Regions from separate parts of the Clostridium intestinale genome, predicted to be linked through region 1. Evidence: riboswitches for the same ligand, from Rfam matches in the RefSeq annotation. Region 1 holds a riboswitch; each other region holds the start of a gene.
The links. A riboswitch is a leader RNA that binds a small molecule or an ion and turns the genes downstream of it on or off. The one in region 1 is predicted to bind S-adenosylmethionine.
Positions count from the first base shown of each region.

Region 2: another riboswitch for S-adenosylmethionine. It lies ahead of P8F83_RS18320 (trans-sulfuration enzyme family protein); the one in region 1 lies ahead of metK (methionine adenosyltransferase).
Region 3: another riboswitch for S-adenosylmethionine. It lies ahead of P8F83_RS15390 (homoserine dehydrogenase); the one in region 1 lies ahead of metK (methionine adenosyltransferase).
Region 4: another riboswitch for S-adenosylmethionine. It lies ahead of P8F83_RS13350 (methionine ABC transporter ATP-binding protein); the one in region 1 lies ahead of metK (methionine adenosyltransferase).

Region 1 covers NZ_CP121166.1:2,770,209-2,778,583, forward strand. The annotation lists gene nagA (N-acetylglucosamine-6-phosphate deacetylase) at 77-1,219, shown strand; gene metK (methionine adenosyltransferase) at 1,282-2,457, opposite strand; SAM riboswitch class I at 2,535-2,637, opposite strand; tRNA gene P8F83_RS14140 (tRNA-Tyr) at 2,744-2,828, opposite strand; tRNA gene P8F83_RS14145 (tRNA-Thr) at 2,837-2,911, opposite strand; tRNA gene P8F83_RS14150 (tRNA-Val) at 2,975-3,050, opposite strand; tRNA gene P8F83_RS14155 (tRNA-Tyr) at 3,065-3,149, opposite strand; tRNA gene P8F83_RS14160 (tRNA-Thr) at 3,158-3,232, opposite strand; tRNA gene P8F83_RS14165 (tRNA-Val) at 3,296-3,371, opposite strand; tRNA gene P8F83_RS14170 (tRNA-Tyr) at 3,386-3,470, opposite strand; tRNA gene P8F83_RS14175 (tRNA-Thr) at 3,480-3,554, opposite strand; gene P8F83_RS14180 (hypothetical protein) at 3,728-4,339, opposite strand; gene yyaC (spore protease YyaC) at 4,491-5,030, shown strand; gene mreB (rod shape-determining protein MreB) at 5,089-6,111, opposite strand; gene spoIIID (sporulation transcriptional regulator SpoIIID) at 6,204-6,455, opposite strand; gene P8F83_RS14200 (M23 family metallopeptidase) at 6,556-7,323, opposite strand; gene spoIID (stage II sporulation protein D) at 7,478-8,375, opposite strand, start outside.
Region 2 covers NZ_CP121166.1:3,585,619-3,593,993, reverse strand. The annotation lists gene P8F83_RS18365 (MBL fold metallo-hydrolase) at 1-761, opposite strand, end outside; gene P8F83_RS18360 (DMT family transporter) at 776-1,207, opposite strand; gene P8F83_RS18355 (dUTP diphosphatase) at 1,308-1,787, opposite strand; gene P8F83_RS18350 (2'-5' RNA ligase family protein) at 1,923-2,471, opposite strand; gene P8F83_RS18345 (DUF1540 domain-containing protein) at 2,601-2,768, shown strand; gene P8F83_RS18340 (UDP-N-acetylglucosamine 1-carboxyvinyltransferase) at 3,028-4,290, shown strand; gene P8F83_RS18335 (MBL fold metallo-hydrolase) at 4,309-5,100, shown strand; gene P8F83_RS18330 (CxxH/CxxC protein) at 5,117-5,269, shown strand; gene P8F83_RS18325 (SEC-C metal-binding domain-containing protein) at 5,335-5,838, shown strand; SAM riboswitch class I at 5,888-6,002, shown strand; gene P8F83_RS18320 (trans-sulfuration enzyme family protein) at 6,078-7,229, shown strand; gene P8F83_RS18315 (trans-sulfuration enzyme family protein) at 7,235-8,371, shown strand.
Region 3 covers NZ_CP121166.1:2,994,493-3,002,867, reverse strand. The annotation lists gene P8F83_RS15430 (3-oxoacyl-[acyl-carrier-protein] synthase III C-terminal domain-containing protein) at 1-16, opposite strand, end outside; gene P8F83_RS15425 (2,3-butanediol dehydrogenase) at 64-1,137, opposite strand; gene P8F83_RS15420 (hypothetical protein) at 1,461-1,754, shown strand; gene P8F83_RS15415 (IS6 family transposase) at 2,028-3,050, opposite strand; gene P8F83_RS15410 (EFR1 family ferrodoxin) at 3,171-3,950, shown strand; gene P8F83_RS15405 (hypothetical protein) at 4,072-4,260, shown strand; gene P8F83_RS15400 (5-formyltetrahydrofolate cyclo-ligase) at 4,407-4,964, shown strand; gene P8F83_RS15395 (SIS domain-containing protein) at 4,955-6,046, opposite strand; SAM riboswitch class I at 6,220-6,328, shown strand; gene P8F83_RS15390 (homoserine dehydrogenase) at 6,499-7,710, shown strand; gene thrS (threonine--tRNA ligase) at 7,737-8,375, opposite strand, start outside.
Region 4 covers NZ_CP121166.1:2,581,273-2,589,647, forward strand. The annotation lists gene P8F83_RS13330 (superoxide dismutase) at 1-584, opposite strand, end outside; partial or broken gene P8F83_RS13335 (IS3 family transposase) at 896-2,094, opposite strand; gene P8F83_RS13340 (MetQ/NlpA family ABC transporter substrate-binding protein) at 2,858-3,655, opposite strand; gene P8F83_RS13345 (methionine ABC transporter permease) at 3,676-4,317, opposite strand; gene P8F83_RS13350 (methionine ABC transporter ATP-binding protein) at 4,319-5,281, opposite strand; SAM riboswitch class I at 5,414-5,530, opposite strand; gene P8F83_RS13355 (DUF350 domain-containing protein) at 5,733-5,936, opposite strand; gene P8F83_RS13360 (ComEA family DNA-binding protein) at 6,026-6,661, opposite strand; gene P8F83_RS13365 (D-alanyl-D-alanine carboxypeptidase family protein) at 6,792-8,069, shown strand; gene P8F83_RS13370 (RluA family pseudouridine synthase) at 8,094-8,375, opposite strand, start outside.

The sequences.
Region 1 (8,375 bases):
ATTTATATTTCATTGTTTAGTTTATTGACTGAAATACTCTTTGAAGTTATTCTTAATTTAGGAGGCGATAACAAAAATGTTAATTAAAAATGTTAATATTATATTTTTAGATAAAGTTGAAAAAGGAGATATATTAATAAATGACGGTAAAATCAAGAGCATTAACCCTGATTCTTACGAATTAGATGATAAGATAATTGATGGTACAGGTTTATACTTATCTCCTGGTTTTATAGATGTTCATATACATGGTGCTGGCGGTTACGATACTATGAATGGAACTTATGAATCCTTAAATGAAATCTCAAAAAACATAGTTAAACACGGTACAACTTCATTTACGCCAACAACAATGACTGTTGCTATTAAAGATATATATAAGTCTATGGAAGCTATATCAAAGGCTAAGGAAATAGGTACTGAAGGAGCCAATGTATTAGGTGCTCATTTAGAAGGCCCTTTTATTAGTCTACAAGCAATTGGTGCACAAAACCCTAATTTCCTTCAAAAACCATCTAAGGAAACTTATCATGATATGGTAGGTGAATATGAGAATGCAGTAACTTCTATAACTATAGCTCCAGAAGTAGAAGGGGCATTAGAATTAATTTCTTACTTAGACAATAAAGGTGTTAGAGTTTCATTAGGACATACTAAAGCGACTTATGAGGAGGCAATGGAAGGCATAAAACATGGTGTATCACACTCCACGCATCTTTTTAATGCTATGACTCCATTTCAACATAGAGAAGCTGGAACTGTTGGAGCTATTTTTGATTCTAATATAACTACAGAAACTATTTCTGATGGAATTCATATATCTTATCCTTCTTTAAGAACCGCATATAAAATAAAGACAACTGATAAGGTTTTATTAGTATCTGACGCAATGGAAGCCTGTTGTATGCCTGAAGGCTCTTATTCTTTGGGTGGGCAGCCTGTAATAGTTAAAAATGGTGCTGCAAGGTTAGAAAATGGAGCTCTTGCTGGTTCTATCTTAACACTTGATAATGCTATTAAAAATGTATATAAAAATACTAACTATCCATTACACGAAGTTATTAAGATGGCTACTTACAATCCTGCAAAACATTGTAAGGTTGATGACAAAAAAGGTATAATAAAAGAAGGGTATGATGCTGATTTAGTTTTATTTGATGATAATATTGAAATTAAATATTCAATAATTGGCGGAAAAATAGTTTATTCCAATAATTAGAAGAAAAAGTGGTTTATAAAATGATAACTTACAATCATTTTATAACCACTTTTTTTAATATACTATATTAATTTTTTTATTTCTTCAACCCTTGTTAGTTGTTCCCAAGGAAGTTCTACATCTGTTCTTCCAAAATGTCCATAAGCTGCTGTCCTCTTATATATAGGTCTTCTTAAATCTAAATCTCTTATAATAGCTCCCGGTCTTAAATCAAATACCTTATTTATTATATCGATTATTTTATCATCACCTATTTTAGCAGTCCCAAATGTATCTACTTCTATTGACACTGGTTTAGCAACTCCTATAGCATAAGCTACTTCTATCTCTAATTTATCAGCAACACCAGCTGCTACAAGGTTTTTTGCAACCCATCTAGCTGCATAAGCTGCACTTCTATCTACCTTAGTTGGATCTTTTCCTGAGAAAGCTCCGCCACCATGTCTACCGTATCCGCCATAGGTATCAACAATTATTTTTCTACCAGTTAACCCAGCGTCTCCTTGTGGTCCACCTATAACAAATCTTCCAGTTGGATTTATATAATATTTAGTATTTTCATCTAATAATTCAGCTGGTATAACAGCCTTTATTACATGTTCTAAAATATCACTTTTTATTTGTTCTTGTGATACCTCTGGTCCATGTTGAGTTGACACTACTATAGCATCAATTCTTTTTACTTTATTATCATCATATTCTACTGTAACTTGAGTTTTTCCATCTGGTCTTAAATACTCTAAAGTTCCATTTTTTCTTACTTCAGATAATCTTCTTGAAAGTCTATGCGCCATAGCTATAGGTGCTGGCATTAATTCTGGAGTTTCATTAGTTGCAAAACCAAACATCATTCCTTGATCTCCAGCTCCAACTGCATCTATTTTATCCATTTCGCCTTCTCTAGATTCTAAAGCCTCATCTACTCCTTGAGCTATATCTGATGATTGCTCGTCTATAGTAGTTAATACTGCACAAGTATCACAGTCAAATCCATATTTTGCTCTATCGTAACCTATTTCTCTAATAGTTTGTCTAACCACCTTAGGAATATCCACATAACATTTAGTTGATATTTCCCCCATTACCATTACCATCCCAGTTGTAACTGCTGTCTCACATGCTACTCTAGCATTTGGATCTTGTTCAAATATAGCATCTAAAACTGAATCTGATATTTGATCACAGATTTTATCTGGATGTCCTTCTGTAACTGATTCAGATGTAAATAATCTTTTCATTTTATTTCTCCCTCCGATATATTATTGCAAAAAAATAAAGCCCTCCGATAAGAAGAGACTTGATAAATTAATTCTCTCTCTTATCTCGCAGATTTTTCACTGCAGGAATTGGCACCTTTGTGCATAACACAGGTTGCCGGGTTTCGTAGGGCCCTATCCCTCCACCTCTCTTGATAAGAGTTATCATTATTCATTTCGTGAATAATTATATCATTATTAGATTAATATTTCAATAAAAATTTGTAATAAATAAAAAAAATAAAAAAGTAGAATAATCTACTTTTATTGGTGGAGGAGGACGGATTCGAACCATCGAAACGAAACGTAACAGATTTACAGTCTGCCCCCTTTGGCCACTCGGGAACTCCTCCATGTTTTATGGAGCTGGCAATAGGAATCGAACCTACAACCTGCTGATTACAAGTCAGCTGCTCTACCGTTGAGCCATGCCAGCACATATTCACTTTTAATGCCTATTAATTAAACTTGCTTGGTTATAATTTAATATTATAACTATTGGTGGGCACAACAGGGATCGAACCTGTGACCCCCTGCTTGTAAGGCAGGTGCTCTCCCAGCTGAGCTATGCGCCCTTATTTTTAAAAAATGGTGGAGGAGGACGGATTCGAACCATCGAAACGAAACGTAACAGATTTACAGTCTGCCCCCTTTGGCCACTCGGGAACTCCTCCATGTTTTATGGAGCTGGCAATAGGAATCGAACCTACAACCTGCTGATTACAAGTCAGCTGCTCTACCGTTGAGCCATGCCAGCACATATTCACTTTTAATGCCTATTAATTAAACTTGCTTGGTTATAATTTAATATTATAACTATTGGTGGGCACAACAGGGATCGAACCTGTGACCCCCTGCTTGTAAGGCAGGTGCTCTCCCAGCTGAGCTATGCGCCCTTATTTTTAAAAAATGGTGGAGGAGGACGGATTCGAACCATCGAAACGAAACGTAACAGATTTACAGTCTGCCCCCTTTGGCCACTCGGGAACTCCTCCATGTTTTTGTGGAGCTGGCAATAGGAATCGAACCTACAACCTGCTGATTACAAGTCAGCTGCTCTACCGTTGAGCCATGCCAGCGGATTTATATTGATTCTTTCACAGAACCGACAATGATTAGTATAAGGGGATAAGTAATAAGTTTCAACTCTTAAAATACCTCATTTACAGATATTATTACACTTAAACTCCTATTTTCTATATTTTTCTCCTTATTAGTCTATTATTTGATTTTTTCAAACTTTCTTTTAAACCTATACACTAATATGATTTTCTATTTTTTCTATATCTATATAAGGGCTGAGAATTTTTTTAACTTCTTCATAATCACTTGCTTTTAATCTATTTTTTAATATTTTAACTATATCTTTAGCTCCATCCACTTCATCTCCATTATCTAATATATCTTTGATTTGTGCATAATCAAAATTAGATAATTTACTTGCATAATAAAGCAATTTTGCTTTGTTAGATACAGAAATTTTCTTCTCTATTGTATTTTTATCAACCTTAAAAATCATACTTGCAGTCAAAGCCTCTTCTTCTTTTTTATCAGGTTTATTATAATTATTTTTAGAATTATCTATATATGAATCTTCATACTCATTACCCTCAACTTTAATTAATGGGTCACTATTTTCAGCCTTACCTTTGTCGTCTGCTTTCTTTTCCGTTTCTAATTTATCATTTTTTACACTAGTATTATTTTCATTATTTGCTTTATCTGCAACTTGTTTCTTAGATGTATTATTTTTAACTTGTACGCTTTGTTCCGTTGTTTTTTTAGGATTACTTGGGTATAAGATAAAGACTACACTTATAATTGTTGCTAATATAACTAATATCGTTAAAATTTTTTTATTCATTTTATCACCTCTCTACTATTAACCTTTATTGCCATTATTTATCATTTTTATACTTTTGATATTATAATTTTTTATTATATATAATAAGGTTCTTTTTGCTTGCATATATAATAAAGTACCGTTTATACATCAAGTAGAAAGGATGGTTTTTTTGAATAAAGTTAAAGTAAATTATAAAGAAAATATGGCCTATTACGAAATAGCTTACTTCTTGAGAGACTATATAAAAGACAATACTGTAATAGTCTGTATAGGAACTGATAAATGTATAGGAGATTCTCTTGGACCACTAGTAGGTACATTACTAAAAGAAACTCTAATACCCTTACCAATTTACGGAACTTTATCTTCACCTATCCACGCATTAAATATAGATAAAAAATTAGTTGAGATTAATAAAAATCATCCTAATTCTTTAATAATAGGCATAGATGCTTGTCTAGGAGATATTAATTCAATAGGTGAAATTCATGTAAGAGATTATGCTATACATCCTGGAAAGGGTGTTGGAAAAACTCTTCCTGATGTAGGTAATGCTTCTATTATAGGCATTGTTGATTCAAGTAGCGCTACCGAAATTTTTTCTAATAGAACTATACGCCTTTCTTTAATAATGGATATGAGTAAATCTATTGTTAAAGGAATAGTTCACTCTTACTATTTGAGTGATATAAAAAAACTTTCTATATAAAAATAAAATGCTACTAAAAATATAGAATTTTTAGTAGCATTTTATTTTTATAAATACTCTATTTATTTGAGATTAAAAACTCACCATGTCCTTTTTCTAAAGACGTTAATGCTTTTCCAGATCCTAAAACAACACAATCTACTGAATTATCAGCTACATTAACTTTTACTCCAGTTTCTATCTCAATTAATTTATCGAATCCATAAAGCAAGGCCCCTCCACCAGTCATTAATATTCCTTTATCTATTATATCTGCCGCTAGCTCAGGTGGGGTTTTTTCTAATACATCTCGAATTTTATCTATTATTAATCTTACTGGTTCTTCTAATGCCTTTGTAAGTTCTTCAGTAGTTACTTCTATATTATCTGGCAATCCAGTAATTAAATTTCTTCCTTTTACTATAGCCGTAACATTTCTTGAGCCTCTTAGTGCCGATCCAGCAGTTATTTTAAGCTCTTCTGCTGATTTTTCTCCGATCATAAGCTTGTATTTACTTCTTATAAATCTGATAATAGATTCATCAAACTTATCTCCAGCAACCTTAATTGACGCTCTTACAACTACACCATTTAGAGATATAATTGCTATATCAGTGGTTCCTCCACCAATATCTATAACCATTGTTCCATTTGGTTTTGAAATATCTAATCCAGCTCCTATTGCAGCTGCAAGTGGTTCCTCTATTAAAAATACGGACTTAGCTCCTGAATTTTTAGCAGCATCTACTACTGCTCTCTTTTCAACTTCAGTTGATTGTGATGGTACACATACCATAACTTTTGGGGCAGAAATTTTTCTTTTACCGCAGCTTTTTTGAATAAAATGTTTTAACATTTTTTCAGTAATATCGTAATCAGATATTACGCCATCTCTTAGTGGACGTACTGCAACGATATTCCCTGGGGTACGGCCAATCATTTTTCTTGCTTCTTCTCCTACAGCTAGTACCTTATTTGAATTTTTATCTACCGCTACTACTGAAGGTTCTTTTAAAATAATCCCTTTTCCTGCCATATAAACTAACACAGTAGCTGTACCTAAATCTATGGCTAAGTCGTTTCCAATCTTCCAAAACCACATTTTATATTCACTCCTATAATGATAAAATTCGAAAATATTTAAAGTTTTTCAACAATATTCTCCTTTTTATATTATAATATGGAATAATGAATCTATTCAATAGCCTTGTACTTTAATTTTGTAGCTTTTCCACCTCTAATATGCCTTTCAGCTTTATTTAAATCTAAAATATATTTTGCTTCCTGTGCTATAGATGGGTTAATTTTAGGTAATCTTTCAGTCATATCTTTATGAATAGTACTTTTGCTAACACCAAAAACCTTTGCAGTTTTTCTAATTGTAGCTTTCGAATCTATTATATACTGAGCAACCTCTAGTACCCTTTCTTCAATATAGTCTTTCAAAGCTGGATCCTCCTCATTTAGTTATATTAGTTAATATTTATTTAATGTTTTTAGAAATCAGCCATTTTATAAAATGACTGATTTCAATTATATAAATCAATTATTGTGTCTTAAGTGTAAAATATTTTAATGGATCAACTTGTTCACCCTTTGAATCTACCATTTGGAATTTCAAATGTTCTCCAACATCTTTATTAGTAAATTTCTTAGCTGTATTTCCAACTTTACCGATAACAGCTCCCTGAGTAACTTTTTGATCCTTTTTAACTTTGATATTTGAATCTAAGTTTGCATATTTACTCTTCATACCATTAGTATGTTTTATAACAACATACCATCCACTTAAATCACCATCTTCTTCTCCAACTTCTTCAACAACTCCTTCAGCTACAGCTACAACATCAGTTCCAACTTTTGCTGAAATATCGATTCCTTTTATACTTTCATAATTATTGGTATCAACTTTTACCATCTCAATACCATATGAAAACTTTCTTAATAATGTACCATCTAAAGGTTTATTAAATTTAACAGTATTTGTATTTGAAACGGTGGTTGATTTTTGTGTTGTGTTTTGAGAAGTTTTATTAGCATCTTTATTGTTGTCTGATTTTTCTTCATTTGACTTATCATTAGTATTTTTAACCTGATCAGCGTTATCAATTACATTATTTCCACTAGAATCATTTATATTAATTGGTAAGTCATCCGAACTATCCGCTACAGGTGGAGTTAAATCCGCTTTAGCTTTTCTTACTGAAATTGCTGCTGCACTAGCTACCACACATAGACACAAAAATAAAATTACGTAAAAACTCTCCTTTCTAAGTAAGTTTTTTAATTTTTCAAATCTGTTCTTTTTATCCATTAGTTATGAACACCTCCATTTGGTAGTCTGTCCTTTATAAACTAAAAAAATACAATTTTTCCATTACTTTTTTCTATTTTATTTCGACATTTTTTACATAAAAAAAGTTATATATGAATTAAAAATCTAATTCCTATATAACTTCTAAAATATTTTAATTTAGGTTAATTTCCTTTATATCTTTTATTTCTACCCCTTTATAATAATGCTTAAGTATCTCTTCACTTTTAGTGCCAGCTTTAGCCATTACATTTGCTCCTCTTTGACTCATTCCTACCCCATGACCATAACCAATACACTCGATATTTACCTTTCCGTTAGCTACCTTAATAGTAAAATTAGCTGACTTTAGATTTAATAATGTCCTAAATTCAGTTCCTTTTATCTTAGCTCCTCCTAATTTAACTTCCGCAACAGATCCCCCAGGATTTTTACTTAATATACTTACTGAACCATTTAGATTAGAAGCACTTAACTTCGCTTCTTTATATTTATTGTTAACCAACTTAATAAACTCTTCTACAGTTAATTCTTTATTTGATTTATAACTTTTTGAATCTTCTTCTCCAGGAGAATCTACAGATTTTAAATAAGGTACATCTGATGCAAATACGGAAGCTGAATCTTCTGTCTTACCCCAGCTTGTTGAAAAAAACTGTGGATATAAAACGAGCTTACCTTCATAACTTAATACTTTTCCTTTAGTTTCTTGTACCGCCTGTTGAAACTTCTTCCAATAATTTTCTTCTTCCTCCTGAGATTTATCCCACATTCCCATTCTCTTCTCTTTACTAATATATACCTGGCAATGAACCGTATCGCATATATCAGCTCCATTAGCCTGCTCACAATGAGTTACTATTCTTTTTAATGCATAAGTTCTTGCAGCAATAGCTTGTGCCTTTAAAGCCTCTATTTCAAATTCTGCTGGCATTTCTGCAGCTATTACTCCCACTATATACTCTTCTAAATCCATCTCTTCATTTGAATTACTTTCAACATGATGAACTTTTATTTTTGAAAAGTCTTTATTATTATTAGAATCATTATTT
Region 2 (8,375 bases), 820 kb from region 1:
GATTTTAAAGAGGTAATAGTCTCATCAAAATTTTCTAAAGATAAAATAAAAGTTTTATAGTGTATAGGAATCATTAATGGACAATCCATCATTTTAAAGATCTTATAACTCTCTTCAGGATTACAATGCATCTTAGAAAATCTCTCTGGTTTATAACACCCAACAGGTAATAGTGCAACATCAGAAGAAATTCCTTTAAAAGCCTCTGTATAGGCAGTATCTCCTGCAAAGAAAACTTTTTTAGTTTTACCACTAATTAAAAATGAATGGCTTTCATTATCTATTCCAAGATAATATCTTCTCCCATCATGATTAGCTTCAAAAGATTTTATAGTTAAATAAGAATCTTTATATGTTTCATTATGGCGAATTACATGAACATTTTTATAACCCAAAAGACTTATTAATCTTTTATAGCCTTTTGGGACTATTATTATAGCATCCTTATTAAGTCTTTTTAAAGAGGAGAAATTCAAATGATCCATATGACCATGGGATAAAAGAATATAATCAAATTTTAAATTAGTAATATCCATAGGAATTTCTGCTTGTCGTTTAAAGTATCCCAAATTTTTAGTGATAACTGGATCAGTTAAAATGAGCTTTCCTTCAATATTTATAATTGTAGTTGCATGACCATACCAATATATAGAATTTTCTTCGATTTCTTGACTGTTGGTAAGATACGGTTTAGTTCTGTATGTTTTTATATTATTTAAAGTAAGTGCGGTAAGAAATTTAATATTTTTTAAAGTATCCATCTATAACCCCTTAATTAAAATTTCCATTTAAAAATAACTATACCTATAATCATTAGAATAATACCTATTATCTCATTAACTCCAAATGTTATTTTGTCAGTATCAAATAAACCAAACGCATCTATAAGAGCGGCGGCTGTTAATTGAGCAACTAATATAATGGCAATTGAGCAGGTAGTACCTAAACTTTTAATTCCCATCATAACTGTGAAGATAATTACTACACCTAAAATTCCACCTAAAAGATATATTTTTTTAGCTGTGGTTATATCTTTAAAACTTCCTTTACCAAAAAAATATGTGATTATTAACGTAACAATAAAAGCACTTCCTTGAACAAAGGTATTAGTTTCCCAAAGACCTATTTTTTCGGAAAGTTTTGTATTAAATACTCCTTGAAAAGACATAGCTACTCCAGCAAGTATAGAAATTAAAACACCTATCATAATATCACCTCTAGAGTAGTATTTCTCAAAATAAAAATTAATATAATTAAAGCTAAGAGAAATTAAAAAGTATCTTTTCTCTTAGCCGTTAACTTTAATTCTATTTAGTAGAAATAAATGAGTGCATTTTTGAGTGATATTTATCATCAATAATACTTTCAGAATAACCTAAGCTGATTCCTAGACTCATAAAATCTTCAAACAATGTTTGATAGTGATCCTTTGAGGGAGAAATAATTATGTCATTTAAATCTATAAATAGATTTAAAAACTGATCACTTAAGCAATCATCATTAGGGTTTAAATCAACTTCTTTTAAGTCAGAATAATTTTTATCCAATCCTATAGTTAATATGTGACTTAAGCAATCAATATACTTTGTCATAATAGCGTCCTTAGAAGGGGAATTATCCTCTTCCTCCCAGTATCTAAAACACTTAGTTTCATTTGCTAGATCACTTAATTTAACATGAAGAGATAACAGTTTTCTAGCAGTTAACCTATAATCATTAAGAGTTTTATCCATAACTAATAGTTTATTTGCTTCATCTTGTACTTTAAAAAAGTTTTGTAAATTCATTCTATAAATCCCCCTATTCCATTTAGGAACTATGTCTTTTATATTGTACAAAAAGTTTTTGATATTGAAAAGACTGGGTAAACGAATTCAAAGATTTTTCTATAAAAAATTTATGAATATTCTCATAATTAAAATTTAAAAGGTTTTTAATTCATAAGATTTAATAACCATTTCCTTTTTATTATTTATAGGTTTCCATAGTTCAACCTTTGATATTTTAGCTAAATTATAAAATCCTTCAGTTTTAGCAGTACTGCAAGCAATTTCATATTCATTCTTTTTCCACTCTCTTTGAGCAAAGTTAGTATTAGCTAAGGATACATGTAAATCCCAGTTATCTATGTTATCTCTAACACGGAAGCCATGTAGTTTAAGAGTATCGTTGACATTTCTTGTTATCTTTTTTATATAACCTTTACTTTCAACCTTAAGATTCACAGATTTATATGGTTCATTAAAACAAAGAATATCTTTAAGCTCAACTTTAAATCTTTTATAAGGTTTAAAAATTTTCGATAGAACAATATCTAATTTTTCTATGTCAGGATCTTCTATTACTTCCAAGGTTATGTGTAATTTAGGTAAATTTCTATATAATTTATATTTTTTTGATAAATTTTTTTGTATAGGCTCTATTTGTTTATAAGAGTCATCATCAAATAATGCAACTAAGTAATATCTCATATTTAACCTCACCAATTGGAATAAATTTAACTATTATTTTAGATTATACCATATTTGAATAATCAAAACACTAGTATAAATTATTTTGTAATGCCAATACTAATTTTGTGTGAAAGGAGGTAGATTGTAATGGATCAAAAGAATAAGAGTATAGGTTGCAATGTTTCTGAATGTAAATTTCATGCTAGAAGTGAAGAGTTTTGTACTTTAGACAAAATAATGGTGGTAAAGCATGATCATAAAGCTGAAACAGTTGAATGTACAGATTGTGGAAGTTTTGAAAAAGGAATGTACTAATAAAATGAAGTCGAACTTAATAGTTCGACTTCATTTTATTATAAGATTAAAACCATATGAATCAAATATTTATGCTAGAAGTACAAAAGCAATAAATTACTAATAAAAACAGTTAAAAAAATATTTAAATATTTATGCTTTATGTTATAATGGGAACTATGGATAGAATGAATAAAATGATTTAATGTTATAATATGGATAAATATTTTTTGTTTGGGAACTTTAATATATATAAATAAATTGGTAAGGGTGAAAACGGATGGAAAAATTAGTTATCGATGGAGGCAAAATCTTAAGAGGCGAAGTTGATATTAATGGCGCTAAAAATGCAGCAGTAGCAATTTTGCCAGCGGCAGTACTAGCTAGTAATGGAAAATGTTTGATTGAAAATATTCCTGATATTGAAGACGTACATTGTTTAGAAAGAATATTAACTGACTTAGGTTGTAAAATAAATAAAATTGATAGAAATACATTAGAAGTTGATGCAACAACTATACAAAGAGTTGATGCTTGTACTGAAGATGTTAGAAGAATGAGAGCTTCTTATTACTTTATAGGGGCTTTATTGTCGAGATTTAAAGAAGCAAGAGTAGAGCTTCCAGGGGGTTGCCCTATAGGTGTAAGACCTATAGATCAGCATATAAAAGGCTTTGAAGCACTTGGAGCAAAGGTAAGTATAGAGCATGGAGCGGTAAGAGTTCAAGCGGAAGAATTAAAAGGTGCAAATATATTTTTTGATGTTGTAAGTGTTGGAGCAACTATAAATGTTATGATAGCAGCTACTTTAGCAGAGGGTACTACAAGTCTTGAGAATGTTGCTAAAGAACCACATGTTGTTGATGTAGCAAACTTCTTAAATTCCATGGGTGCGGATATTAAAGGTGCGGGAACTGATATTATAAGAATTAAAGGGGTTGAATCTTTAAAAGGTTGTAATTACAGTGTAATTCCAGATCAAATAGAAGCATCAACATTCATGATTGCAGCAGCAGCAACAAAAGGAAATATTTTAATTAAAAATGTAATACCAAAACATTTAGAATCTATTTCTGCAAAACTTATAGAAATGGGAGTAAAGATTGAAGAGGGAGATGACACTGTTAGAGTATATGTAGATGAGCCTTTAAAAGGAGTTAATATAAAAACTGCTCCTTACCCAGGATTCCCTACAGATATACAACAACCTATGTCAACTTTATTAAGTTCTGTTTCAGGAAGAAGTATAATAACTGAAACTATATGGGAAAGCAGACATAAGCATATAGATGAATTGAAGAAAATGGGTGCAGATATTAAAGTAGAAGGAAGAACTGCTATTATAGATGGAGTTAAGAGATTGACAGGAGCTATAGTAAAAGCTACAGATTTAAGAGCTGGAGCTGCAATGGTTATAGCTGGATTAGTAGCTGAAGGAGTCACTGAAATTCATAATATTGAGCATATAGATAGAGGATATCCTCATATAGAAAATAAATTTAAAGACTTAGGAGCAAGTATTTGTAGAAAAGAAGTCGAATAACATTGGGGGAAATATATTATGATTTTTTGCCCATTATATAGTGGTAGTAGTGGAAATTCGGTTTTTATAGGAACCAAAAATACAAAAATTTTAGTAGATGCAGGTCTTCCAGGAAAGAGGATAGACGAAGCAATTGTTTCGATTGGGCAAAATCCAAGAGATTTAAATGGAATATTTATAACACATGAGCATTCAGATCATATTAAGGGGGTAGGCATAATTTCTAGGAAATATGACATACCTATATATGCAAATGATGCTACTTGGTGCGCAATGGAATCATCTCTAGGAAAAATAAAAGAACATAATATAAAAATTATGGATAAAAGAACAGTGGTGGAGGTAAATGACATGCAAGTAAAGTCATTTTGTATACCTCATGATGCGGCAGGCCCTGTAGGATATACCATACAAGCAGAAGGAAAGCAGTCAAGTGTAGCAACTGATTTTGGAGTATTTACAGATGAAATTCTTGAGAATATAAAATCATCTGAAGTAGTGTTACTTGAAAGTAATCATGATGTTGAAATGCTTAAATTTGGACCTTATCCATATCCTTTAAAGAGAAGAGTTCTAAGTGAAATAGGACATTTATCTAACGATGACTGTGGTAAAGCTATAGTAACTCTGATAAATCACGGAATACTTAGAAACCTATATTTAGGACATTTAAGCAATACAAATAATCATCCAGATTTAGCATATCAAACAGTACTTAATATATTAAATGAGAATAATATTTATATAGGTAAAGATGTTGCTATTTCTTTAGCTGAAAGGCACAAACCTAGTAATTATATAGAATTCTAGTAAGGAGAAGATACTCATGGAAAATAAAGTGTTGGCATGTAAAGAACACATAGACGAGGCTTTAGATGAATTCTTAGTAGTTAATGAGACCTTTCCAATAATGAACGAAGCAAAAGAAGGAAAATGTAATTATTGCAATGATAAAGCAGAGTATTCTTTAGAGAAATAGAGAAATTGTCTATATTAAAGGTGCTTGGTATAAATTAATACATATAAGAAAGAGGAGAAGATAATATGAGTCTATATAAACAATGGACAGACATGGTTGTAGAATATGTTAAAAGTAAAGGGGAAGAAGCTTTTTGGGCTGAATATAGTGATATAGAAACTAGAATATATAAAAAACTTTTATCAAACCACAAGGAAATAAAAAAATCAACTATTGAAGAGTTAGCAAAAGAATTTAATGCTACTAATGAATTCGTTATGGGATTTTTAGATGGAATAAATGACAGTTTAAATAATCCATACGATTTAGAAACAGTAACTGCTGAACAAGAGTTAGTTTTTGATATGGATCTAGAAAAACTATATTTTAATATGTTAGATGCAAAAGCTGAATACCTTTATACTCTTTCTCAATGGGAAGGTATATTCTCAGAAGAAAAGAGAAAAGAAATATCTAAGTCATATAAAGAATCTAAGACAGTAAGAAATGAAAATAAAATAGGAAGAAATGATCCATGTCCATGTGGTAGTGGAAAGAAATATAAAAAATGTTGTGGAGTTAATGCGTAATTAATTTGACAAAGCAATATAAAAGTGCAATAATACTAATAAATTAAAAAACTTATCAAGAGAGGTGGAGGGACTGGCCCTATGAAGCCCAGCAACCAACATAAATTTCATTCAATTTATGTAGTGGTGCTAATTCCTGCAGTTTTTAAACTGGTAGATGAGGGTAGATTTCTGTAATAAGCATATTTGTATGCCAGAGTTTATCTCTGGCATTTTTTATTTTATAAGGGGGTTATATTATGTGTAAAGATAAATGTTTATCCTTTGAGACGATAGCGGTTCATGGGAAAAAAGGAGTAGATCCATTAACAGGCGCTTTGAGTTTTCCTATATATCAAACAGCTACATTTAAGCATAATGGTTTAAATGAGAGTACGGGGTATGATTATTCAAGACTTCAAAATCCAACTAGAGAAGAAGTTGAGGGAACAGTAGCAAAGTTAGAAGGTGGAAAGTGGGGCATAGCTTTTTCTACTGGAGTAGCGGGGATAACAGCTATTATAAATCTTTTTAAAAGTGGGGATCACATTTTAGTTTCAGACGATTTATATGGAGGAACATTCAGGTTATTTGAGGAAATATATAAACCTTATGGAATTGAACATGATTTTATAGATACTACATGTATTGAGGAGGTTTTAAGTAACCTTAAGGAAAATACTAAAGCAATCTTTTTAGAGACACCTTCAAATCCTATGATGAAGGTAACTGATATAAGAAAAATAGTTGAGATAGCTAAAGAAAGAGATTTAAAAGTAATTGTTGATAATACATTCTTAACACCTTATTATCAAAAGCCTTTAGATCTAGGAGCAGACATAGTAGTTCATAGTGGAACAAAATTCCTTGGTGGCCACAATGATGCTTTAGCTGGATTTGTATTAACAAATAGTGATGAGATAAATGATAAGATAAGATTTTATCAGAAATCTACAGGAGCAGTACTAGCACCATTTGATTCATGGCTTTTATTGAGAGGAATAAAAACACTACATCTAAGAATGGATAAAAGTCAGGAAAATGCTATAAAGATAGCTAATTATTTAAAGAATCATCATAAGGTAAAAGAGGTATTTTATGTAGGTTTAGAGGATCATAAGGGGTACGAAATATCTAAAAGTCAAGCAACAGGTTTTGGAGCCATGATTTCTTTTAATGTTTATGAAGAGGAGCAGGTAGCAAAAATATTAAAAAGTGTAGAAGTTATAACCTTTGCGGAGAGCTTAGGTGGAGTAGAAACTTTAATTACATATCCTCAGACTCAAACTCACGCGGAAATTCCAGAGGAAATAAAAAATAAATTAGGTATAACTAAAACTCTTTTAAGGCTGTCTGTTGGAATAGAAAATGTTGAGGACTTAATTAAAGATTTAGAGAAAGCATTGGGGTGATAAATATGAAATTTGGAACAAAATTAATTCATAATGGAAATGAAATAGATGAAGAAACAGGGGCTTTAAGTATACCTATTTATCAAGCATCTACCTATCATCAAAGAGATATAGATAGTTTTGGAAAATACGATTATTCAAGAAGTGGAAATCCTACAAGAGAGGCTTTAGAAAATACTATTGCTCAATTAGAGAATGGGTGCAGCGGATTTGCTTTTTCATCAGGAATGGCTGCTACATCATCGGTACTTTCAATATTTTCAGCTGGAGATCATATAATTATTTGCGAAGATGTTTATGGCGGAACTTATAGAATTACTACTAAAGTTCTTAGTAGATTTAATATTGAATTTACTTTTGTTGATGCATCTAATTTAGATAATATAAAAGCGGCTGTAAGAGAAAATACTAAAGCTATATTTTTAGAAACACCATCAAATCCATTATTAAAAATAACAGATTTAAAGGGTGCTATAGAAATAGCTAAGAGTAACGAATTAATTGTTATAGTTGACAATACTTTTATGTCACCATATCTTCAAAAACCTTTAGACTTAGGAGCTGATATAGTAGTTCATAGTGCAACTAAATTTATAGGAGGACATAGTGATGTAGTAGGAGGTTTAGCTGTAGCTAAGACAGAAGATTTGGCAAATAGAATATATGCAATACAGAATTCCTTTGGAGCAATTTTAGGACCTCAGGATTGTTGGCTTTTGCTTAGAGGATTAAAAACCTTAAAGGTAAGATTAGATGTTCATCAACAAACAGCAGAAAAATTATCTAGTTGGCTTCTAAAAAGAGAAGAAGTAGAAACTGTATATTATCCATCACTAGAAGGACATCCAGGTAGAGAGATTCATTTAGCTCAAGCATCAGGAGGAGGAGCTGTTTTATCTTTTAGACTAAAATCTTTAGATGTAACAAAGTATTTTTTAAATAATATAGAAAATGCTGCCTTTGCAGTTTCATTAGGTGGCGTTGAAACTATAGTGTCTTATCCAGCAAAGATGTCTCATGCTGCTATACCTAGGGAAGAGAGAGAAAAACTAGGTGTGACAGACACACTAATAAGAGTTTCTGTAGGGCTAGAGGAATTTGAGGACTTGATAGAAAGTTTTGATAAAGCATTAAATATTTAATTAT
Region 3 (8,375 bases), 220 kb from region 1:
TTTGATTATTTTCCATTATGCGACACCTCACGTTTATTATTATATTTTTCTTTTAGTAAGTTTTTATAACAATGATTTATCAGGGGTAACAAGGATTTTTACATGGTTCTTTTTATCAGGACCACATAGCGTTTCGAATCCTTCTTCAACTATGTCATCGAGGTGAATTTTTTTAGTTATCCATCCTTCAGTTTTTATATTTCCATTATTCATATGAGCTATTGTAGTTGGATAATTATTTCTATAGCCCATTGTACCTACAATTTTTTTCTCAAAAAATACTAAGAAGTTTGGATTGAATTTTATTTCACTTTCCCAAAGGCTTGTAATAACAAGTGTTCCATCGGATTTAATGCTATTAAAAGCAGTTGTAAAGCCTATTTCAGAACCTGTTGTTTCGAAAGCAGCATCTACTCCTGCTCCACCAGTAATCTCCATTATCTTGGAAACAACATCAACTTCATTTGGATCAAGAATTATATCTGCTCCAGCGCGTTTTGCATATTCTTGTCTTACTGATTTTCTTTGAAAACAAATTACAAGACTTGCTCCAGCTGCCTTTAAACATTCAATAGTTCCTAAACCTATTGGACCAGCTCCAAGAACTAAGGCAGTTTGTCCTATTTTGAAGTTTGCTCTATCTATTGAGTGCATTCCAACAGTTACTGGCTCAGCTAAGGCTGCTCTTTCATAAGATAATTCATCAGGAATTTTATGTACAAATCTTTCAGGTAGTACACTATATTCAGAAAATCCTCCTATAGTACCACACTGTCCATGGCATCCTAAGCTTGTACATAAGTTATACTTACCTTCAAGACATGATGGACATTTGCCACAAACTATCATAGGTTCAGCAACAACTCTATCACCAATTTTAAGTTTAGATACATTACTGCCTACTTCAACAATTTCACCAGAAAACTCATGCCCAAGAACTACAGGAGCAGTTTTTCCGCTAAGTGGATGAGGGTGTTCTGTAGGAATCAAAATAGGACCTGCTACATATTCATGTAAATCTGATCCACAAATTCCACACCATTTTACTTTGATTTTTACTGAATCATTAGGGACACTTGGTTCGTCGATTTCCTCAATTCGCATATCTTTCTTATTGTACCAAAAAGCTGCTTTCATAATAAAATCCTCCTAAAGATGAAATATATGTAATTTTAACTACAATTATATCATAAAAAAAGGAAAAATAGTATTAGAATTATGGTAAAAATTTGATTAAATTTAATAAATAATTTAACTAATTCAGTATGGGAAGTATTGAGAATACAAAAAGAACTAAATTATTACAAATTTCTAAGTTTAAGGATTAAATATAATTTTAAGACTTGGAAAAGGAAATGTGGAGGTTTATTATAAGTAAAATTAAATACTTGAAAACCTTTTAAAAATAAATTGCTGTGATATAATGTTAATATTATATAGTTTAAAAGGATGGGAAATAGATGGAAAAGGATAAGAAAAACAATAATGAAGAAAAGAAACAAAGCACTCAACTACCTGCATTATTTTATCTTTCTTTAGGAGTTATTTTATATTTTTCAGGTAAGATGAAAAATGATGGAACTATAACTGTTGAATCTGGAATAGGGATTTTACTTTTAGCTATAGGTGCAGTAAAGGTTGTACTTTATTTTATAAAAAAGAAAAAAGCTCCAAAGGTTGAAGAAGTTAAAGAGCCTGTTATAGAGAACAAAAATAATAAAAATAAGAAAAAAAGTAAAAAGAAAAATAAGTAAGATTAAATAGGTAGATAAATATTAATAATTTATCTACCTTGTTTTTATTAACATAAATTGAAGGGATTTGTATTTGTATTTTTTATAAATTTATTTATACTTATTCTAGGGGATAATTTTTGATTCTGTTAGGTTGTTATGAAAAAATAGCTTAACATTTCGTAGAATTACTCGTTCTTTGAAAATTATATAAGTTTGAATAAATTTTTGTATGGCAAATAAGCCTACAAAAAGTTAGATTTTTGCAGGTTAATCAAAGATATTAAGTTGAGATTAAGCAGCGACAAACCAAGATTTACGATCAATGCTATTGCTAGCGAAGCCTGCAACTTCAGCAGGTGTGAGATTATTTAATGAACCATGAGGCCTAATGAAATTATAGTGAAAGACAAATAAGTATATTAAGTTATTTGCTTTCTCAAAAGAGTTAAACCCTTTTTTAGCTTTATACCAAGCTTTAAATGTTTTGTTAAAAGACTCAATTAAATTGTTTGATATGTCGCTAGACATAGGAGCAACAGGCACATGCTTGTTTTCGCCCAATAGCTTCGCTACAGCTTGGTTATATGAAGGTAGTCTATCAGTTATAAAGTTTGATGGCATTCCAAATTGTTTAGCTTGGTTTACTAGTGTAAATGCTGAATCCTCACTACGTGATTTGGTTAGATGAAAAGCTAAAATAAATCTCGTTTCAGAGTCAATAGCTAACCATAAATAATAGCGTTCACCATTTATAAAGACCACTGTTTCGTCAGCATGCCAATCGTCAGATTGGAGATCTAGCTGCTCTTTAAACTTATCAGCTTTTTGTTTGAAAAAAGGTGCAAACTTTTGAGTCCAACTAGCTATTGTGACATGAGAAACCTTTATATTTGAAGTTACGAAAAGGAACTGTGAAATAGTTCTTGTTGATGAGTTGTTTAAAAAATATAAAGTTAATGCAGTCAGAATAGTATGGAGTGGAAAACGCATACCTTTCATAGAAAGGGAACCGGTTAGGTTTTCACTGGAGGCATCATCTATATTTAGGTTATGGTGATGAACAATGATATGATTGCACTTCTTATTACCACATTTATAGCGATTATAGTGTTTATAGATGTGATGCAAGAAAGTTGCTTTACCACACTTTGGACATCTTGGATATTTAGATGTTACCCGCTTTCTGACGGAGTCAGGTGCGAATTGTCGCTTACACTTTTTACATTGATATTTTTGATTAGCCTGCTTATCTAAACCAAACTTATATAGTTGGTCAGAGTTACAACGAGGACATTTTACTTTTGTTTTGTTCATTGCGCTTCTCCTTTCAAGGGGGACATTTAGTTCTAGTCAAACTTATTGTATTTCCTAGGATTGAGAAGAGCAATGTTCATATAACTTAACAGAACGTAATTTTTTATGGGGAGAAAAGAAATGAATACAATTATATATTATTTTACTGGAACAGGTAATTCTCTCTATATAGCTAGAGAAACGGCCTGCTATTTAGGTGATTGCGATATAGTTCCTATAGCTAGGCTAATAAATGAAGACAACATAGAATGTAATTATGATAAGGTAGGTGTAATTTTTCCAATGTATTATGGAGGGTTACCTAAAATTGTTGTGGAGTTTATGGAAAAATTAAAAGTTAAAGAAAATACATATGTATTTGCTATTAGCACTAAAGGTGGTACAGAAGGTGTACCTATGAAGCAAATTGATTCTATATTGAAAAAACAAAACAATAAACTAAGTTTTAGCCATTATGTTACTATGCCGGATAATTATATTAAAATATATAAGGTTAAAAATGATGAATATATTAAAAATCTAATTGAAAAAGAAAAAAGAATTTTATTAAGAGAATTAAACTTAGTTAAGGATAATAAAATAAAACCTATAAAAAAAGGTTTATATTATTATACTATTTCACCTCTTTATAGAAGTCTTATCAGAAACGTAAATTTTAAAGATCAAAAACTTGTTATAGATGGAAATTGTACAAGATGTGGGTTGTGTCAAAAGATATGCCCTGTTGATAATATATATCTAGTGAATGGAGTTCCAAGCTGGAAACATCAATGTCAACAATGCATGGCATGTATACAAGCCTGCCCTAAAAAGTCTATAAATATAGGTAAAAAGACGGTTAATAGAAAAAGATACATAAATCCCTATGTTCATGTTAATGATATAATTAATCAAAAATAATAATTTAATGTTATAAAATTTATGTTAAATTAGTTAAGTATTTAGTAGTATTTTAATCTTATAAAAGATAATAATAATATTGTGTTCGATCACAAATATTATTTTCTTGGAGGGATTTATAATGAAAAATGCAAAACAAAATGTAGAATGTTCAATAGATGATTTACAGAAGGTTAAACAACATTTGGATCAGGCTCTACAAAGTGTAGAAAAACAAGAAAACAAAGCTAGAATACAACAAACTTGTGATGCAGTACAAAGTGCTTTAACAAAAGCTCAAGATACAATAAGTAACTATGTAGAATCATAAAGATTATAGGGAGCAGCCTTTTATAATAGGCAGCTCCTTATTTTTATTATGAAGAAACTTGAAATATAAAAACATAGAAATATTTCTAAATAAATATTAAATGTTATAATAAAAGAAAAAAAGTGCTTTTTTAATGAGGTGATTTTTTGAATAAAATAAATATACGAAAAAAAATGATAGATAAGAGAGATGCTCTTAATTCGGATTTAAGAAACAAATTTAGTGAAAAAATAAAAAATAAAATTTTAAGTAATATTTTTTATAAAGAAGCTAAAAGTATTTTTTGTTTTATTGGATTTGGAAGTGAAGTTAACACTATTGGTATAATAGAGGATGCATTAAAGGATGGGAAAAAGGTATATGTTCCTAGAGTTAGAAAGAAGGAAATGAGGGTTATACAGATAGATTCACTAGATAACTTAAAACCAGGAGTTTTTGGAATACTTGAGCCTGAAGATGGAGAAGAGCTTAAGGCGGATTGTGATCTTATACTTATGCCAGGAGTAGCTTTTACTAAGGAAGGGAAAAGATTAGGTTATGGAGGAGGCTATTATGATAAATATTTAGCACAATATAATAGTAATACTTTAAAAATAGCAGTTGCCTACTCCATACAAGTGATAGATTTCATTCCTACAGAAAGTTATGATAAACCCATAGATTATATAGTCACTGAGGACTTTACATATAAGTGTCACGAATAAGGTAAATCTGGAGATAAACCAAGATGTAAGGAATACATGTAGTTAAATATTTGAGAATATAAAACATAGTTAAGTGCTAAGTATATGTTAGGTAATATAGAATCTTTATAGTTTACATAAAAGCATTTATTACAGGAATCTAAATAAGAGGAATTTTCAGATACAACTATAACAAATGGTTTTTTATCTTGAGTTTTTATGATATCTAGAAAATGTTGGTTATAATCCAAGTCAGGGTTATTTACGGATTTAAATAAGAATATTAATGTATTGTCATTTATAAAAGGTTTTATACTTTGATTGATATCAGAAGGAGACCAGCTTAATGAATATACTGTTCCATTTGTTAATTTCAAGGTATTTAATGCACAGTAATTACTCATTCCTTTTAGTTCAGAAGTACCTACATAAAGAACTCTACTTGGGTTTCTTCTAACTATGTTTAGTGTATCACTCCAAATTGTATTAAGTATATATTTTGAATTAACCAAAGTTTCTTCTAAATATAGTTTTTGCTTTTCTAAATTATTAATATTAAATAGCAATACTGAGGATAAAACCATACAGGAATAAGAAGAGGTCATAGCGAATCCTTTATCATTTGATTCTTCTGGCAGTGTGAGTACATAAAAGTTTGATTTATCTGAGTATTCTTTTGAGAATATACCTTCATTATTACTTGTTACTAGTATAAAATGAGAATTTTGTAATAGTTTTGTGCATGTATTTAAAGCATCTAAAGTTTCTTTAGTATTTCCTGATCTAGAATATAAAATTACTAGTATATTTGATAAGTCTTTTAAATAAGTATATGGATTGTTTAAAATCTCTGAAGCTGGAATAGAGTTTACAGGAATTTTAAGTTCTTCTGATAAATAAGGCATAAGGGTATCTCCTACATAGGCAGATGCACCTGAACCAATTAATAATATTCTAGATATAGTGTTATTTAGTAAGGGCGTTAGAAAATTATTAATTTCATCCTTTTTGCTTTTAATAGAATAATATATTTTTTGCCATAACTTAGGCTGTTGTTTTATTTCTTCCAATGTGTAGCAACTGTTGTTAGGAAGAATTTTCATTGAATATCAACTCCTTAAAATGTGATGGAAAGAGATAGAAAACCTTTTCTTTTTAATATATTATTAAGTATAATGAAAAAGGTTACTATATTTAAAAATAATTATTTATTTAAAAATCATTGCAATTTTATATGGTAGAAGTATAATAAAAGTAATGAAAAATACAAAATGGTCTTTTATCAAGAATGGTGGAGGGACTGGCCCTATGAAACCTAGCAACAGCTAACACTCATTATGTTGGAATTGTGCTAAATCCTGCAGGTATATCCTGATAGATAAGAGGAATAATAATTTTGCATGCATATATTAATGTGCTTTATTAGCTATTTCTGCTTATCTTATAGTAGAAGTAGTTTTTTTATTTCGCTATAAGTAAGCTGTTTAATAGTGTAGCTTTAGCTGTTTTTATATTTGGTAAAAGGCCACTTTTAAATAATAAGGGGGCTTTTTTTATGGCAAAAATTGCATTAATGGGTTATGGAGTAGTAGGAAGTGGATTAATAGAACTAATAGATAATAACAAAAGCAAGATAGACAATTTAGAAGTGTCTTCAATACTTGTACGATGTTTAAGCAAACATGAGGATAAAAAGTATAGTGAATATTTGACTGATAATGTTGAGGAGTTTTTTAGTCAAGAAAGCGATATTGTAGTTGAGGTCATGGGTTCATTACATCCAGCCTATGAATATGTGAAAAGGGCACTACAAGCTAAAAAACATGTGGTAACTGCAAATAAGGATCTTATAGCGGAGTATGGGGGAGAACTATTATCTTTAGCTAAAGAGAGTGGAGTGACGTTGAAGTTTGAAGCTTCTGTAGGTGGAGGAATTCCTATTTTAAAACCACTAATAGAATCTTTAGAAGGAAATAGTATAAAGAGTATAAGAGGAATATTAAATGGTACTACTAACTATATTTTAACTAAAATGTACAATGAAAATATTGATTATGAAGAGGCTTTAAAAGAAGCTCAGGCTTTAGGGTTTGCTGAGGCTAATCCTGATTCAGATGTCTTAGGATATGATGCTGCAAGAAAGCTTGCTATATTATCCACTATAGCCTATAAGAATAGAATATCATGGAAAAATATAAACATAGAGGGTATAAATAATTTAGAAAGACAGGATTTTATATATGCAAAGGAGCTTGGGTATAGAATAAAGTTAATAGCTGAAAGTATAATGGAGGGAGATCAGGTGTATGCCTCTGTAAGACCAGCCTTAGTTAAAGAAGGAAGTATACTTTCTACTATTAATAATGAAGTTAATGGAGTTGTGTTCCATGGAGATGCAGTGGGAGAGGTTAGCTTTACTGGAAAAGGAGCTGGAATGCTTCCAACAGGCTCAGCTGTTTTTGGGGATGTTTTAGATATAATTAGAGGAAGAAAAGAAACTTCTGAGAATTATCTTAATGAAATATTAGTAAATAGATATATAGATAGTGAGGTAGGCGTTTTAATAAGGATAAAAACAGAGGAAAAGAAAAGTGTTATTAAAAAGTTAAGATTAGAATTCCCGGATCTACAATTAGTAGGGGAAAAGAGAGATGAGCTGGCATTATATATAAATACTTTAGGTGAAAGCAAAATACAGGAGGCTTTAGAGCGACTAAAACTTGATGGGAATATAACTTCTTTTAAAAAGTTACTTAGAGCAGTTTAAATAAAAAAGAGGCCTAGGCCTCTTTTTTAGTTCTCTTTACTAGCTATTTCTTGAGTTATTCTGTTAACAAAGGATTCTAAAGATAGAGCACCTTCGTCTCCATTTTTTCTGCTTCTAACAGAAACTTCTTTATTTTCAGCTTCTTTTTCTCCAACTACTATTATATAAGGAGATCTTTCTAATCTTGCTTCTCTTATCTTATAACCTATTTTTTCTGCTCTATAGTCAACTTCAACTCTAACACCCTTGTTTAATAAAGTTTTGCTAACTTCTTCAGCATAGTCATTATACTTATCAGATATAGGAAGTATTTTAGCTTGAACTGGAGCTAGCCAAGTTGGTAGAGCACCAGCATACTTTTCTATAAGCATAGCTAGAGTTCTTTCATAACAACCTATAGAACTTCTGTGGATTATATAAGGAGTTTTCTTTTCTCCATCTTTATCAACATAAGTCATCTGGAATCTTTCAGCAATAGCAAAGTCAATTTGAACTGTTATTATAGTATCTTCTTTACCATGAACATTCTTAAATTGAATATCTAGCTTAGGACCATAGAAAGCAGCTTCATCATCAGCTTCATAAAAATCAATATTTAGATGATTTAAAATATCTCTCATTAAGTTTTGAGTTTTTTCCCAAGCTTCAGGGTCATCTATATATTT
Region 4 (8,375 bases), 190 kb from region 1:
GCGTAATCCCAATCAACTACGCTCCACCAAGATCCAACATAATCTGGTCTTCTATTTTGATATTTTAAGTAATATGCATGTTCCCATACATCTAATGCTAATACAGGCTTAGCTCCATCACTTACTGGAGTATCTTGATTAGCTGTTGATACTACTTCTAACTCATTGTTTTTATTTACAATTAACCAAGCCCATCCACTACCAAATCTTGTAGCAGCTGCCTTGCCAAATTCCTCTTTAAATTTATCAAAGCTTCCAAATTTATCATCAATAGCTTTTCCTAAATCTCCTGTTGGGTTACCACCTTTATTAGGACCCATAAGTTGCCAGAAAAGTGAATGATTATAGTGACCTCCACCATTATTTCTTACAGCAGTTCTTATATCTTCTGGTACAGCATTTAAGTCTTTAACTAAATCCTCAACTGATTTTTCTTGAAGATCTGGATATTTTTCTAATGCTGCATTTAAATTGTTTATATAAGTTGCATGATGTTTAGTATGGTGTATAGTCATTGTTGTTTCGTCTATATATGGCTCTAACGCGTTATATTCATATTTTAGTTTTGGTAATTCATGTTTCATAATTAAAATCCTCCGTGTTTCTTAATTTCTATGATTTTATTCTATCACAGTTGATATTAATAATCAATATTATTTAATAATTATATTATGTTATTTCTCTCGACATTATTTTTATTCCCGCTTTAGAGTTTTTATATCCTGCACAAATTTTTCAAACATCTTAAACGTCTTATCAAGAGCTCATTTTCATAGAGAATTACCTTAACTTCTCTCAAATAACACTTTTTAAAATTTATTTTTTAATAATTAACTACATTTTCTTAGAAGAAACTACTTGGACCTAGGTCAATATCTTGGACACATTTTAAGTCTCAAATTGTCATTCTAAAAAGATCTTCTTTCATTTGCGGAGTTATGTAATCAATAGAACTATGAATTCTTTTACGGTTATACCAAGACTCAATGAAAATAAATAAGTCTAACTTTGCACTTTCATAATCATAATATTGAACATTGTTAACTTGTTCTTTCTTTAAAATAGAATGAAAAGACTCTATACAGGCGTTATCATAAGGGCATGCTTTTCTGCTATTTGAAGCTTTTATTCCATATTTTTTTAGTCTATTAATAAACTCTGTACTTGTGTATTGAACTCCAAGATCAGAGTGGAAAATAAGCGATTCAGTTGGCTTCTGGATTTTATATGCATTATCTAAAGCAGCTATTACTACAGAAGAATCCATAGTCTTTGAAAATGAGTAGCCAACTATCTTTCTCGTATACAAGTCCATAATAGAAGCTAAGTAGCATCAGCCGTCCTTTAATGTATGAATATAAGTTATATCTCCTACCCATTTTTCATTTAGTTTGGTAGTTTTAAACTCCTGTTTGAGTAAGTTTACTCTTTCCAATACTTTCTTAGTAGATTTCGGTGGTCTAAATTTTTTAATTACTATAGAACGAATATTTAGCTCCTTCATTAATCTCTGAACTCGTTTAATACTTATATAAGTACCTGACTTTTCAAGAGTTTTTTGTATTTTGGGAGCACCATATCTACATTTGTTTTCATTATAAATTTGTAGTATTCTTTCTTTCAATATTATGTTTTCCGATTCCCTCCGGGACGGAGTATGGTGATGAGATTGGTAGTAAGTACTCTTAGGCATATTCAGTAATTTACACATGAGTCTTACTGGATAAATTCCATGATTATTATCAATAAATTTAATTATATCTCTTGGTCCTTTGAGAATATGGCGATAGCTTTTTTGGCTAAAGCCCGCCTTTGGTGTAATATTTCAAGTTCCATTTTAATTCGTTCATTTTCTTTCTTTAATTTTGCGAACTCTTTAGAGTCTTCCTTACTCTTTTCTTCAGTAGCTTTACTCTTTTTAGCTATAATAGGCTTTTTCGAGATTTTCTCTTTCACTTGAACACTATTAGTCCAGTTATTCAGAGTAGCTGTTGACACGCCATATTCTTCACATATCGCTTTAATTGGTTTTCCGGTATTGTATACTTCGATTACCATCTTCTTAAAATCATCTGTATAAGTTTTTCTTCTCACTTGAACACACCTCTCTTAACTTTATTATAAATAATTATTAAAATGTGTCCATAAAACCATACTAGCATCATATTAAACATAAGTTTTAAAAAGATTTTAATGGAGTCTGAGAAACGACTCCTACAGATTAGAAGTTAAAAGGATTTTAATGGAGCCTGAGAAACGACTCCTACAGATTAGGAGTTAAAAGGATTTTAATGGAGCCTGAGAAACGGCTCCTACAGATTAGGAGTTAAAAGGATTTTAATGGAGCCTGAGAAACGGCTCCTACAGATTAGGAGTTAAAAGGATTTTAATGGAGCCTGAGAAACGGCTCCTACAGATTAGGAGTTAAAAGGATTTTAATGGAGCCTGAGAAACGGCTCCTACAGATTAGGAGTTAAAAGGATTTTAATGGAGCCTGAGAAACGGCTCCTACAGATTAGGAGTTAAAAGGATTTTAATGGAGCCTGAGAAACGGCTCCTACAGATTAGGAGTTAAAAGGATTTTAATGGAGCCTGAGAAACGGCTCCTACAGATTAGGAGTTAAAAGGATTTTAATGGAGCCTGAGAAACGGCTCCTACAGATTAGGAGTGCTTAACTTTTTATTAAACATAATAGAGCTAGGAACCGCTTCTACAGCAGTAAGGTTGCGGTAGAAGCGGTTCCTAGCTTCAGTCTTATATTTTATAAATAATGAATTTAATGAGGCTTTAGGAGCAGCCTCTACAGCAACAAGGTGCACAAATTAAATTCATGATAGCTTTTTGTATTTCTAATTATTAAAATGCTGGAACTATTGATCCATCATATTTCTTTTCTATAAATGTCTTAACATCTGAAGAAGTTAACGCTTCTTTTAAGATTTTAGTTTTTTCAGTTTCTTCATCACCTTTTCTTACAGCTAAAACATTAGCATATGGTGAATCTTTTGATTCTATTACTAGAGCATCTTTTACTGGATTTAAACCTGCATCTAATGCATAGTTTGTATTTATAACAGCTGCATCAACTTTCGCGTCATCTAGAGTTCTTGGAAGTTGAGCTGCATCTAATTCAGTTATTTTTATATTTTTAGGATTTTCAGTTATATCAGCTGGAGATATTAATTCAGCATCTTTAACTTTGAATAATCCGTTGTCTGCTAATAATTTAAGTGCTCTTGATCCATTTGAAGCATCATTAGGTATAGCTATGTTTGCTCCATCTTTTATGTCAGCAAATTTTGTAACTTTTTTAGAGTATAGACCCATTGGTTCTATATGAATTTTTGCTACCCAAGTTAAGTCTAGTCCTTTTTCCTTATTTGTTTCTTCTAAATACGGTACGTGTTGGAAGAAGTTTGCATCTAATTCTTTTTCTGCTAAAGCAGTGTTTGGAGTAACGTAATCATTAAATTCTATAATCTCAAGTTTGTAACCTTTTGCTTCTACTAATGGTTTAATTTCATTAACTATTTCTTCGTGTGGTACTGGTGTAACACCTATTTTTATAGTTTTATCGTCTTTTTTTCCGCATGCAGTTAAACTAAATGCTAATGCCCCTACTAATAATATTGATAATAATCCTTTTCTTTTCATATTAAGAACCCCCTAATTTTTTATTTTGTTTTCTTTTTATAAATATAATTCCCCAAAGACTGTAATCCTTGAACAAATACAATTAAAATTAATACAGTATAAAACATTACATCTCCTCGGAATCTGTTATATCCATATTGGATTGCTGCAGCTCCAAGTCCACCTCCACCAACAGCTCCTGCCATTGCTGAGTATCCTACTATACTTATTATTGTTAGTGTTATTCCTAAAATTATACTTGGCATGGCCTCTTTTAGCATAACTTTAAATATTATTTGTGAGTTTGTGGCTCCAAATGATTTTGCAGCTTCTATTACTCCCTTATCAACTTCTCTTAAGGAAGATTCTAGTACTCTAGCTACAAAAGGTGCAGCCGCTATAGTTAATGGAACAATTGCCCCCTTGATTCCTATACTAGTTCCTACTATTGATTTTGTAATAGGAACAACTACTACCATCAAAATTATGAATGGTATACTTCTTAAGACATTTACTATTACATCTAAAGTTTTATATATAATACTGTTTGGCTTTAATCCATCTGGTGCAGTAAGAATTAATACTACCGCTGGTATAAATCCTATGAGTACAGCAAAGAATGTTGAAACAAAAACCATTATTAGCGTTTCATTTATAGCTTTAAGTAATATATCATTCCACATCCTATAGCACCTCCCAGATTATATCTTTAGATTTTAGATAATTTATTGCTATATCTTTATATTCTTCTTTGATGTTTATAACAAGACTTCCTAAAACATCATCTCTAAACTTTTCAAGTTTGCCCCACACAATTGAGAAGTCTATATTTAATTCTCTTGCCATTGCAGTTATTATTGAATTCTCACTTAAATCTTTAGGGAAATATAATCTTATATTTACTCCTGTTTCTGGAAGTGTTTCTTCTTCCTCATCACCTAAAAACTTTTTAAGGCTTAAGCCTGGACGTAAGAATAATTCTTCTGCATTTCCTTCTGCTCTAATTACCCCACCTTCAATTAAAGCAACTTTTTCACATATTTCTTTAACAACTTCCATCTGATGTGTTACTACAACTATTGTTATTCCTAGTTCCTTATTTATTTTTAATAGTAAAGATAATATATCTTTTGTCATTTTAGGATCTAGTGCTGAGGTTGCTTCATCACATAAAAGTATCTTTGGTTCCAAAACTAAAGCTCTAGCAATTGCTACTCTTTGCTTTTGACCACCGCTTAAACTTGCTGGCTTACTTTTTTCTTTTTCTGTAAGTCCAACTAAATCTAATAATTTATATACTTTTTCCTTTATATCTTGCTTATTGTAGCCCCATACTTCTAAAGGTAATGCAACATTATCAAAGACTGTCTTTGTTTGTAACAAATTAAATCCTTGAAATATCATCCCCAAATCTTTTCTAAATTCTCTTAATCCTTTAGGAGATAGTTCAGCTACTTCTTGCCCCATAACTTCTAAACTACCTGAATCATAGGTTTCTAGTCCATTTATGCATCTTAGGAGAGTTGATTTTCCTGCTCCTGAATGTCCTATAATCCCATAAATCTCGCCTTCTTGAATTTTAAGGTGTATATCTTTTAATACTTCTGTTCCATGGAAACTTTTGCTTAAGCCTTTTATTTCTATCATTTATTTCCTCCAAATTGTTATACCTAGGTAAAGTGAAAAATATCGCCACGCCGACTTTTAAGCCATCGATTGCAATAAAAAAAGCGCTAGAGAATAAACTCCGCGCGATAATAACAACCCTAGAAATCTATCCTCTCATCTATCAGCTAAAAAATAGCTGCAGGAATTAGCACCATGCATAAATTAAATGGAATTTATGTTGGTTGCTGGGTTTCATAGGGCCAGTCCCTCCACCTCTCACGATAAGAAACAAAAAAGTTTTATTTAGTTTATGTTTATAACTATAATATATAGTAAGGCTATATGCAATAGGTATTTTCTCTTTTTGTAAATTATTTAATATTTTTATATAATTATTAATTTTCTATCACTATTTAAATGTTTACACTTGATAATATTATTGTTTATTTAATAAAATCAGCGCATTCTTATATAGAATACGCTGATTTTATTAAGCTATAACTTGAGAAACTATTATTCCTATTGCAATAAGTACTCCTGCTACAACAATAGCTACCGCTATGTTACCATTTTCTAATTCTTTATCAAAATCTGCTTTTATAACTTTATCAAATAGTATATAACCTATAAGCATTATTGCTATTCCAACTATTCCAAAAAGAAAGCTTAATCCAACGTTAATAAGTATATCCATGAAACCTTCCCCCTTATATATTATAGTTATAATTTTAATATACTATTTATACATATTCTACTATTTTTTATATTAATTATTTGTTACTTCTAAATACTTATTTTATCCTTTAGCTTTTCGAAGGTTGCTTCTCCAACCCTATCTATATTTTTAAGCTCCTCTATATCTTTAAATCCACCATTTTTCTCCCTATATTCAATTATCTTTCCAGCCATAACCTTACCTACTCCTGGAAGAGTGTCTAGTTCAGCTTCAGTTGCAGAATTTAAGTTAATCTTCCCATCTGTTTTAGAAGTACTCTGTCCACCTGTTCCGGATACTGATACACTTTGAGCTTGAACGCTTTTATCATCTATATTCCCAACAACTATACACTCATGGTTTTGAAGTTCTTTTGCAAGGTTAATAGCTGAGGTATCTCCTTTTTCAGTAAGTCCACCAGCTTCTTCGATTAAGTTTTTTATTATAGCTCCTTTTTTCAATGTGTATACTTCTGGATTTTTAACTTCCCCTTTTATTTCTACAACTATGGATTCAGTCTGAGTTACCCTCTCTTGAGTTTTAACCTCTTTATCTTGCGTACTTTCCTCAACAAACATATTTTCAATCTCTTCATTAGTTAAGGGCTTTGGTCTATTTATGTAATAATAAAACCCTCCTATAACTACTAATAGAGTTACAAGTATTCCTATGCCAATAATCTTTTCTTTTCTTCTAATTCTCATAAGACCTCCAACTTTTATACTAGATCTTTCATTTATTTATGATTATTGACATAATTTAAACATAATATAGAAATATGTTTAATAATTTGTTATACTTATTTTTAAATGATATTAACCGACGGGGGATAAAATGAAAAGATTTGTTTATTTTATTGCATTAATGTTTTTTTTCACTATTTTTTTAGGAAATCCTGCAAAAGCCGCTCAAGTTCCTAATGTTGATTCTGAAGGTGCTGTTTTAATGGATGCTGCTACCGGAAAGCTATTGTACTCAAAAAACCCTAATGAATCTTTAGCTCCAGCATCAACTACAAAAGTAATGACTGCTTTAGTTGTTTTAGAAAATGCTGATTTAAATGCAAAAGTAACTATAGGTAAAAATCCTCCAGCAGTTGATGGAACTAGACTCGGATTGATTGAGGGAGAGGTTTTTACTGTAAATGATTTACTTCATGCCATGCTTCTACTTTCAGGTAATGACTGCGCTGTAGCTTTAGCTGAATATGTAGGAGGATCAGTTGAAGGTTTTGCTGAAATGATGAATAAAAAAGCTAAAGAAATAGGAGCTAATAACTCCCATTTTACTAATCCATCTGGTCTTTATGATGAAAATCATAAAACTACCCCTTATGATTTAGCTTTAATTACTAGAGAAGCTGCTAAAACACCTCATTATTTAGAAATTTCGCAAGCTGCTGTTTATGAATTTCCTCCATCTAATATAAATGGTGAGAAAAAATGGGCGGATAACAAAAATAGTCTTATAAGAAAAAATAGTATGTATTATTATCCTTATGCTCTTACTGGTAAAACTGGCTATACCATAGATGCTAAACATTCATATACTTCTGTAGCTGAAAAGGACGGTCAAAGGTTAATAGCTACTTTTATGCGTTCTGATATTAAAAATTCTTTTTTTCTAAACGCAAAAGATTTATATGAATATGGATTTAATAATTTCAGCTTAGTAAAACTTTATTCTAAAGGACAAGAAGTTTCAAGTTATGAAGTTGATAAGGATACTACAATCCCTTTATTAGCTACTCAAGATGTTTATTACGTTACTGATAAAGGACAAGAAAAAAATGTAAACTCTAAAGTTGAAAGCGAAACTAAAGATTTATCTAAAACTTCTTTTAAAAGAGGAGAGGTTATTTTAAATTCTGAAGTAAAAGTAAACAACGAAAATTACATAGCTCTTCCTTTAGCTTCTGGAGAAGATAGAGAAGTTAAACCAGTAACTACAACAGTAAAAGAAAGTATTTTAAACAAAAATTCACTTCCTGTAATTTTATCAGTAGGCAGTTTTTTAGGAATTCTTTTTCTTCTTAAATATAAAAATCATATTAAGAGAAAAAAACTTAAAGCAAAATATCCTAATATATTTAATAAGAAGATGAGAAAATAGAGCATTTGCAAAAAAGCAAATGCTCTATTTTTTAATTTTTTCTATAAGTTCTTTCATATCCTCAGGCATTTCTGCTCTTAGACTTAATTTCTCTCTTGTTCTTGGACTATAAAAATCTAATCCATATGCATGAAGAGCCTGCCTTGGTATTAATTCATCTTCCTCTTCTCCATACAGAAAATCTCCATAAATAGGGTTTTCTAAATAGCTTAGGTGAACTCTTATCTGATGAGTCCTTCCTGTTTCTAAAAGACATTCTACTAGGTCAGCATTTTCATATCTCTCCAAAACCTTATAGTGAGTTAT